DNA from 4 places in the Streptomyces purpurascens genome. Region 4 is predicted to be linked to each of the others. Evidence: riboswitches for the same ligand, from Rfam matches in the RefSeq annotation. Region 4 holds a riboswitch; each other region holds the start of a gene.

The links. Region 4 has a riboswitch for cyclic di-AMP ahead of OHU35_RS26405 (C40 family peptidase). Riboswitches for the same ligand answer to the same signal wherever they lie in the genome.
Positions count from the first base shown of each region.
Region 1: it holds a riboswitch for cyclic di-AMP, as region 4 does, so the genes downstream of both, OHU35_RS31610 (M23 family metallopeptidase) here and OHU35_RS26405 (C40 family peptidase) in region 4, are expected to answer to the same signal.
Region 2: it holds a riboswitch for cyclic di-AMP, as region 4 does, so the genes downstream of both, OHU35_RS25455 (LysM peptidoglycan-binding domain-containing protein) here and OHU35_RS26405 (C40 family peptidase) in region 4, are expected to answer to the same signal.
Region 3: it holds a riboswitch for cyclic di-AMP, as region 4 does, so the genes downstream of both, OHU35_RS17170 (transglycosylase family protein) here and OHU35_RS26405 (C40 family peptidase) in region 4, are expected to answer to the same signal.

Region 1 covers NZ_CP108341.1:6,924,548-6,926,740, forward strand. Annotated here, with positions in the region: gene OHU35_RS31605 (pitrilysin family protein) at 1-682, shown strand, start outside; cyclic di-AMP (ydaO/yuaA leader) riboswitch at 886-1,050, shown strand; gene OHU35_RS31610 (M23 family metallopeptidase) at 1,063-1,848, shown strand; gene OHU35_RS31615 (GntR family transcriptional regulator) at 2,041-2,193, shown strand, end outside.
Region 2 covers NZ_CP108341.1:5,572,134-5,574,326, forward strand. Annotated here, with positions in the region: gene OHU35_RS25450 (HAD family hydrolase) at 1-378, shown strand, start outside; gene OHU35_RS25455 (LysM peptidoglycan-binding domain-containing protein) at 342-1,115, opposite strand; cyclic di-AMP (ydaO/yuaA leader) riboswitch at 1,121-1,297, opposite strand; gene OHU35_RS25460 (polyprenyl synthetase family protein) at 1,799-2,193, shown strand, end outside.
Region 3 covers NZ_CP108341.1:3,804,192-3,806,384, reverse strand. Annotated here, with positions in the region: gene OHU35_RS17175 (transglycosylase family protein) at 1-702, shown strand, start outside; cyclic di-AMP (ydaO/yuaA leader) riboswitch at 931-1,097, shown strand; gene OHU35_RS17170 (transglycosylase family protein) at 1,102-1,794, shown strand; gene eno (phosphopyruvate hydratase) at 2,060-2,193, shown strand, end outside.
Region 4 covers NZ_CP108341.1:5,760,266-5,762,458, forward strand. Annotated here, with positions in the region: gene OHU35_RS26405 (C40 family peptidase) at 1-1,167, opposite strand, end outside; cyclic di-AMP (ydaO/yuaA leader) riboswitch at 1,176-1,333, opposite strand; gene pcrA (DNA helicase PcrA) at 1,638-2,193, shown strand, end outside.

The DNA.
Region 1 (2,193 bases), 1.2 Mb from region 4:
CTCGGCCGAGCCGCGGCCGGTGCCGCCGGTGACCGCCGACGACACGGGCCGTGTCGTCATCGTGGACCGCCCGGGCGCCGTCCAGACGCAGCTGCTGATCGGCCGGATCGGCTCGGACCGGCACGACCGCGTCTGGCCCGCCCAGGTGCTCGGCACGTACTGCCTCGGCGGCACCCTCACCTCCCGCCTGGACCGCGTCCTGCGCGAGGAGAAGGGCTACACCTACGGCGTGCGGGCGTTCGCCCAGGTCCTCAGGTCCGCCCCGGACGGGACCGGTGCCGCGATGCTCGCCATCAGCGGCTCCGTGGACACGCCCAACACCGGCCCCGCCCTTGAGGACCTCTGGACGGTGCTGCGCACCCTCGCCGCCGAGGGGCTGACCGACGCCGAGCGGGACGTCGCCGTGCAGAACCTGGTCGGCGTGGCGCCGCTCAAGTACGAGACGGCGGCGGCCGTCGCGAGCACGCTGGCGGACCAGGTCGAGCAGCACCTGCCCGACGACTACCAGGCCGCGCTGTACCGGCAGCTCGCCGCGACCGGCACCGTGGAGGCCACCGCGGCGGCCGTCAGCGCCTTCCCGGTGGACCGTCTGGTGACCGTCCTCGTCGGCGACGCGGCGCAGATCAAGGGCCCCGTGGAGGCCCTCGGCATCGGCGAAGTCGCCGTAGTCGCCGCCGAGTAGCGGGAGACGAGCGCCACGCGCGCGTAGGGGCCCTGGTTGTCTTCTAAGGCGCCAGGGCTCCTTTATGTCCGAATTGGTGCGGGAGTTGCCTGTCTGCCCTGTGGGATGCGCTACAAAAGCCGGGATCCGTTTGGGAATTGAAAGTGGCGCCGCTTAGCGTCGTCCGGGCTGTTCGTCAGGCAGTGCGCCGCACCCGCGGCACCGGACAGTCATCGCCGAGTCCCCGTACGGCGCGAGCCAGGGGAGCCGGGGACCCACCGTAGTCCCTGGGGTGAATCGGACGCCCGCGCGAGTCGCGAGGGGGTCCGTAGGAGACCTTCCTGCTCCGAACCCGTCAGCTAACCCGGTAGGCGAGAGGGAAGGAAAGGACCAGCCACCACATGGCGTTCACGCGCGCCACCGGGAAGCACCGTCGTCCCAGCCGGATCCAGCGCCGCACGGCCCGCGCCGCGGGTGTCGCGGCCCTCGCCACCACCGGTGTCGTCGGCACCGTGGCCGCCCCGGCCTTCGCCGCGGAGCCCGCTGTCGAGCAGACGGGCCTCACCCCGGTCGTCACCATGGGCGACACCGTGGCCCAGAAGATCGACGCCCAGGCCGTCGCCCAGAAGCAGGCGGCCGAAGAGGCCGTCGCCAAGAAGAAGGCCGAGGAGGCCGCCCGCGAGCGCGCCGCCGAGGCGGCCAAGGAGGCCAAGGAGCGGGCCGAGAAGGCCCGCGAGGCCAAGGAGCGCGCCGCCCGCGAGGCCGAGCGCAAGCGCCTCAACACCTTCGTGTCCCCGATCTCCGGCTCGTACGTCTCCACCGGCTACAAGACCGGCGGCGCCGTCTGGTCCTCCGGCAGCCACACCGGTGTCGACTTCCACGCCTCCAGTGGCACGGCCGTCCACTCGGTCGGCATGGGTGAGGTCGTCGAGGTCGGCTGGGGCGGTTCCTACGGCAACCAGGTCGTGATCAAGATGAACGACGGGACGTACACCCAGTACGGCCACCTGTCGTCCAGCAGCGTCTCGGTGGGCCAGAAGGTCACCCCCGGCCAGCAGATCGGCCTGTCCGGCGCGACCGGCAACGTCACCGGCCCGCATCTGCACTTCGAGGCCCGCACCGGCCCCGAGTACGGCTCCGACATCGACCCCGTCGCCTACCTCCGCTCGCACGGCGTGAACGTCTGAACATCCGACGGCGACTGTTCTTCCCGAAAGCCCCGGCTCCCCGAGCCGGGGCTTTCGGCGTTCGCCACGGCCGACTGTCCAAAAAATATCCCTGATTTCCTGCCTGCCGTCGGAAATTCCGGCTCATTGCAATAGAGTCACGGAACACGCGTCGCCAGTCGACGTTTCACGGGGATTAAGGGGAGGTCGGTCATGCGTATTCCCGCGCACTCGGTGTGCACGGCCATCCGGGACGACATCGTCGCGGGTGTCTACGAGCGCGGCAGCCGGCTCACCGAGGAACTCCTCGCGCGCCGCTACGGCGTCTCGCGCGTCCCCGTCCGGGAGGCCCTGCGCACCCTGGAG
Region 2 (2,193 bases), 190 kb from region 4:
CCCTACCTGACGGACGACGAGTTGGCGGCGACGGCCCGTTCGGTGGTCGGCTCACTGGCGACGGTGACGATGTCGGGGCCCGGCACGGTCGAGCTCCAGCCGTGCGGTGTCACCAAGGCGACGGGCCTGGCGCTGGCCGCCGAGCATCTGGGGCTGCGGCCGGCGGACACCATCGCCTTCGGTGACATGCCCAACGACATCCCGATGTTCGACTGGGCCGCCCACGGCGTCGCGATGGCGAACGCCCATCCCGAACTCAAGGCCGTGGCCGACGAGATCACCCTGTCGAACGAGGACGACGGCATCGCCGTCGTCCTCGAGCGACTGCTGGGCGGGACGGCTCAGTACGGGCCGTTGACGTTGTCGATCGAGCCGTAGCGGTCGGCCGCGTAGTTGCAGGCCGCCGTGATGTTGGCGACCGGGTCGTACGGGTCCCACGACGTGCCGTCCACGTGGTAGGCCTGGAAGGTCGGGTCGATGGTCTGGAGCAGGCCCTTGGACGGGGTGCCCGCGACGGCGTTCGAGTCCCAGTTGTTGATCGCCTGGGGGTTGCCGGACGACTCGCGCATGACGTTGCGGTAGATGCCGTCGTACGACCCCGGAATGCCCTTCTGCGCCATGATGTCCAGCGCCTCGCGGATCCACCCGTCGAGGTTGTTGGCGTAGGTCTTCGCGGAGGCCTGGGTGGCCTTGGCGACGCCACCGGGCTTCGCGGCCGGCTTGGCGGGGGCGGACGACGTGGTCGCCTTCTTCGCGGCGGCCGCCTTGGTCGTCGACACCTTCAGCTTCAGGCCCGGGTGGATCAGCTTCGGGTCGTCGCCGATGGCGGAGCGGTTGTCCTTGTACAGCTTCTTCCAGCCGCCCGAGACGTCGTACTTGTCCGCGATGCGGTAGAGGGTGTCGCCCTTGGTCACGGTGTACGTGAGCGACTTGGGCTGGGCCGCCCGGTGCACGGACTGTGCGACGACGGGTGCGCTCTGCGGCGCCTCGGCGGCGCTCGCGTAGGTGGCTCCGAGGAGCGGGAGGGTGAGTGCCGCTCCGCCGGTGCCGGCGATGGCGACACCTCGGGTGAGCGGGTTGGTTCTGGGGCGACGGTGCTTGCCTCGTCCGGCCATGGCGAAATTCCTCTCCGGCGCCTGCGAGGTGAGCTGTCGGGTTCGGGCCGGGAGGTGCCCGGCCGCGTACGGCGGTGTACTGCCGTGCGCGGCTTCACCCCGAGCCGTGCCGCTGTGCGGACCGGCGACTTACCTGGGTCCCCCGCTCCTGCCCTGCGTGAGTGAGTCGGTTCGTGTGGGGGTCCGGGCGGTGGCAGGATTCGGCGTCCGCCGGACAGGCCGGGAACGTATGCGAGAGCACATGTCGGGAACAAGCACCGGAGTCACATATCGCGTGGTTGACCTTGGTCGGGGGTGTTTGGTCCGCTTGATCCTTTGCGAGAGCCAAGGCTCAACTGGCGTTCGGCTGAAGGGGGTACGGGTCGATGCCGGGGTGGGGCGGCAAAGGGGTTAACGTGATTCAACTCACTGATCACAAGCCTGTGGGGCAATTCCCGCCAATGGGAATTTGCTCAATCATCATGGCAAATCGTGTATATCTCACTACCTCCTGGTAAGTCGATAAATGTCTGTTCTTATGAGTTGATCGAAAACATAACGGTCGTGATCAGATACCACCCGGCCTGTAACCATGGGCGCTGGCGGTGATCGAAACGTGACCGGATACGCTGACTCGAGTGATGGCAGCGACCTATCGACAATCCGCGTAATCACCGGCAGACACAGCAGACAGGAGACCCCTCGTGACCGACGTCGGGCCGTTCGGGCTGAGCGTGCGGGACCAGGCTCTGGAAGCCGATGTCCAGGCCGGGTTGGCGGCTGTCGAGGAAGGCTTGTTCGAGGCCACCAAGAGCGAGGTGCCCTTCATCACGGAGGCCGCCCAGCACCTGGTGCGGGCCGGCGGCAAGCGGTTCCGTCCGCTGCTCGTGATGCTCTCCGCCCAGTTCGGTGACCCGTACGCGCCCGGGATCGTGCCGTCGGCCGTCGTCGTGGAGCTGACCCACCTGGCCACGCTGTACCACGACGACGTGATGGACGAGGCGACGGTGCGCCGCGGGGTGGCGAGCGCGAACACCCGCTGGGGCAACTCCGTCGCGGTCCTCACCGGCGACTTCCTCTTCGCCCGTGCCTCGCACAC
Region 3 (2,193 bases), 2.0 Mb from region 4:
GCCAGCCGTTCCCAGCAGATAGCCGTGGCCGAGAGAATCCTCGCCGACCAGGGAGTCGGCGCCTGGCGTACCTGCGGACTGCTCTCCGGCCTCGAGCAGGACAAGAAGGCGTCCGAGTCGGATGACTCATCCGACTCGTCTGGTTCGTCGGATTCATCCGGATTGCTCGACTCTCTCGGTTCATCTCCTTCGTCGTCCGACTCGCCGTCCCCTGACGAGTCGTCGACCTCGAAGGACGATTCCGCCAAGCCCGACAGGTCGTCCGACTCCGAGGACTCCGCCTCGCAGGATCAGGAGCCCGACAGCTCCCCCTCGGCGACGCCCGACCGTGACAAGTCCGGCAACTCGCAGCAGAACGACGACTCTTCGGCGCTCACCGAGACCGGCACCGACTCCGGCTCCGGCCGTCACCGCGGCCCCAGTGCCGACGAGACCCGCGCGCCCGAGAGCGGCCGTACGGACGAGTCCACGGGTCGTCACGCCTCGCGCGACGACCGCGGCGACGAGGCCTCCGGCGACTCGTCGGAAGGCGCCTACATCGTGGGTATCGGCGACAGCCTCTGGTCCATCGCCGACTCCCTTGACATCAGCGGCGGATGGCACGAGCTCTACGACGGCAACAAGAAGGCCGTCGGTACCGACCCGAACCTCATCCGCCCCGGTCAGACGCTCACGGTAGAGGGCGAAGCGGACGAGAAGTAGCTGTTCGGGCAGTGCGGAAACGGGGGCGGAAGTCGCCCCGAACCCGCGCGAGTTCGCGTCATGTTTCGCGGCGAATGTCCCGTTTAGGGCACGTGAGAGATAGATCTCAGAAGCCCTGATCGTCTTTGAAATTCGGCGGATCGCGTGGCTACGGTCGGGACCGCTCGTCACCACGAGCCCCGGCTGCCGCAACGCCGAATCCTGCCAGCGGCCGTACGGGAACAGTCGTCGCGTCAAGCGCCGTAGGCAGGAGCGGGGGACCCAAGGTAAGTGCCCGACCGGCCAGTTGCGCCGGAAGGGCTTGGGGTGAAGCCGTGTCCCGGGAGGGACGCGGCCGGGCAACTCAACCGGCCCGAACCCGACAGCTCACCTCGCAGGCGTCGGTGAGGGGATCCTTCCATGCTGTTTTCCAGCAAGGGCAAGCACCGCCGTCCGTCCAAGGCCAGCCGTGCCATCGCCGTCGCCGGTGTCACCGGCGCCGCTGTCGCCGCCCCGCTGATGGCGGCCGGCGGCGCTTCCGCCGCCACCGCCTCCGAGTGGGACGCCGTCGCCCAGTGTGAGGCCGGCGGCAACTGGTCCATCAACACCGGCAACGGCTACTACGGCGGTCTGCAGTTCTCCGCCTCCACCTGGTCCGGCTACGGCGGCACCAAGTACGCCGCCACCGCCGACCAGGCCACCAAGGAGCAGCAGATCGAGATCGGCGAGAAGGTCCTCGCGGGCCAGGGCAAGGGTGCCTGGCCGGTCTGCGGCAAGGGCCTGTCGAACGCCAGCGGCGGCGGCTCCTCCTCGGACGACTCCGGCAGCTCCTCGCAGCAGAGCCAGCAGAGCACCGAGTCCCGCGAGACCCAGCAGCAGCCGGCCTCCCGCTCCGACGAGCGCCCGGCCGCGAAGAAGACCGTCACCACCCCGACCGGCAAGAAGGTCAAGAAGGGCGACGGCGAGTACAAGGTGGCCAAGGGCGACACCCTGAGCTCGATCGCGGCGGACGAGAAGGTCGAGGGCGGCTGGGAGAAGCTGTTCCAGCTGAACAAGGACATCGTCGAGGACGCCAACCTCATCTACCCGGGCCAGCAGCTGCACCTGAAGTAAGCAGCGGCCCACCCCCGTCCCCACGGGCTCCCCGCCCCGGCGCGTGTTCCCCCGTACGCGCCGGGGCGGGGTTTTTTCTGCCGGTCTTTGCGTTCCGGCTTTGTTCCGTTCGGAAACAATTTACTCTCGGTTCTGTCCATGGGGTGGGCGACCCGGTGGCCGATCGGCCGGAGCCGGTTAGGCTCATGTCGCGAGCCACCACGGCCCGCACCTCGCCGGGTCCACGCGACCCGCGAACCCGCGTCACATCAAGAAGGAGATGCTCGTGCCGTCCATCGACGTCGTCGTAGCCCGGGAAATCCTGGACTCCCGAGGCAACCCCACGGTCGAGGTCGAGGTCGGCCTCGACGACGGCAGCACCGGTCGTGCCGCCGTTCCGTCCGGCGCCTCCACGGGCGC
Region 4 (2,193 bases):
GCTGTGGATCGACGACTCGCCGTCGTAGTAGATCGACTCCTCGCGCACGTACGTGCCGGGCTTCGGAGCGTGGATCATCATGCCGTTGCCGATGTAGATGCCGACGTGGGTGACATCGTCGTAGAAGAAGACCAGGTCACCGGGCCGGGCGTCGGCCAGGGGGACCGTGGTGCCGGCGTTGACCTGGTCGTACGTCGTCCGCGGCAGGGTCACCCCGGCGGCCTTCCAGGCGGCCTGGGTGATGCCGGAGCAGTCGTAGGAGCCGGGGCCGGTGGCGCCCCAGACGTACGGCTTGCCGATCTGGGCGCGGGCGAAGGCGAGCGCCTTGTCGGCCTTGGTGGCGTACGAGGAGTCGGGCGCGGTGGACGACGAGGACGACCCCGCGGACGAGGACGAACCCGCCGAGGAGGAGCCGCTGCCCTGCTGCTGGGCGGCCTCCTGCTCCCGCTCCTTCTGCTGTTCGGCCTGCTGCCGGGCCAGCTCGGCGGCCTTGCGGGCGGCCTCCTGCTGCTTCTCCTTCTCGATCGCCGCGAGCCGCGCCTTCTCCTCGGCGGTCAGCTTCGACAGCAGTTCGCGCGCGTCGGCGAGCTTCCTCTGGACGGTCGCCTTGGCCGTCTTCAGGTCACCCTGTGACTCGGTGAGCGTCTCGAGGCTCTCGGCGGCCTCCTGACGCTTCTCCATCGTCTCTGACTGCTGGGTGATGTAGTCGTCGACCGCCACCTTCTGACGGCCGGTCATCCGGTCCATCAGCTGGGTCTGGTCGAAGTAGTCCTGCGGGGTGTCCGCGAGCAGGAACGTGGCGGTGTCCGGGGCGGAGGCGCCGGTGCGGTACTGGGCGGCGGCGAAGGTGCCCAGCTCCTCCCGCGCCTCGTTCAGCTTCTGGGTGCGCTGGGCGACGTCGTCGAGGAGGGTGTCGACGCGCTTGCGCTGCTTGGCGGTCTTCTCCTTGGCCCCGTTGTACTTCTCGGTCGCGGACCCCGCCTGGCGGTAGAGGTCGTCGACCTTTTTCTCGACTTCCTCGAGGCTGGGCTTGTCGTCGGCCTCGGGGGCGGCGTTGGCCGACTGGGACAGCAGGGCCACGGAGGTGAGGGCCGCCGTTGCGAGGGCGGGGGTCCGTATGCCTGCCACGCGCGAACCCGTAGGACGCGACTTGCGGTGCGACGCCAAGGGAGGCGACTCCTTCCATGCTCCGCCTACCGGGTTAGCTGTCGGGTTCGGGCGGATGCTTCGGAAGGGTTGCCCTACGGCCTTCTCCGGAAAGGGAGTCGGGCCGATTCACCCCGGGGTCTCGGTGGGTCCCCGGCTCTGGCTGCCGCTGCGGCACGCCGGACTCGGCGGAGGCCACGCGGCCCGGCGACGTTCGCCGGTGGGGGTCGTGTGGCCTCCTCGCACGGTAGCCAACTCGTGTGGCCCTTGTGAAGGTTGAAGGGTGATATGCCCGATACATTTCCGTGACCTTGCTCATGAACGTCGCCGAGAGTGATCAATCGAGGGGGGTTGGTCACCATTCGCACGTAATTGTGAAGGCCATAGCGGCCTGTGATCGCGTGGACCTGGAGGGTGACAGGGGGGTCCTTTCGGCGATGTTCTCAGGGCGGCGGCGGGCTGTCAGTGGGGCGCCCTAGACTCGGAGAGCGATGAGCAGCCTCTTTGACGACAGCTTCCTGGCGGACCTCCAGGCCCAGCGGGGCCCCGCGGACGAGCCCCCGCCGCCGCCCGAGGACGATCACGGATCGGAGCACGTTCCGGACGATCTGTTCGGCGGGAAGTTCGACGTGCCGCCGGACCGCGACGCCTACTACCGGGACGGCGCCGCGCGCCCGCCGGTGGACGCCGCCGCGCTCCTGGAGGGGCTGAACGACAACCAGCGCGCCGCCGTCGTGCACTCCGGCTCCCCGCTGCTCATCGTGGCCGGCGCCGGCTCCGGCAAGACCCGCGTGCTCACGCACCGCATCGCCCACCTCCTCGCCGAGCGGGACGTCCACCCGGGCCAGATCCTCGCCATCACCTTCACCAACAAGGCCGCCGGCGAGATGAAGGAGCGCGTCGAGCAGCTCGTCGGCCCGCGCGCGAACGCCATGTGGGTGATGACGTTCCACAGTGCCTGCGTGCGCATCCTGCGCCGGGAGAGCAAGAGGCTCGGCTTCACGTCGAGCTTCTCGATCTACGACGCCGCCGACTCCAAGCGCCTGA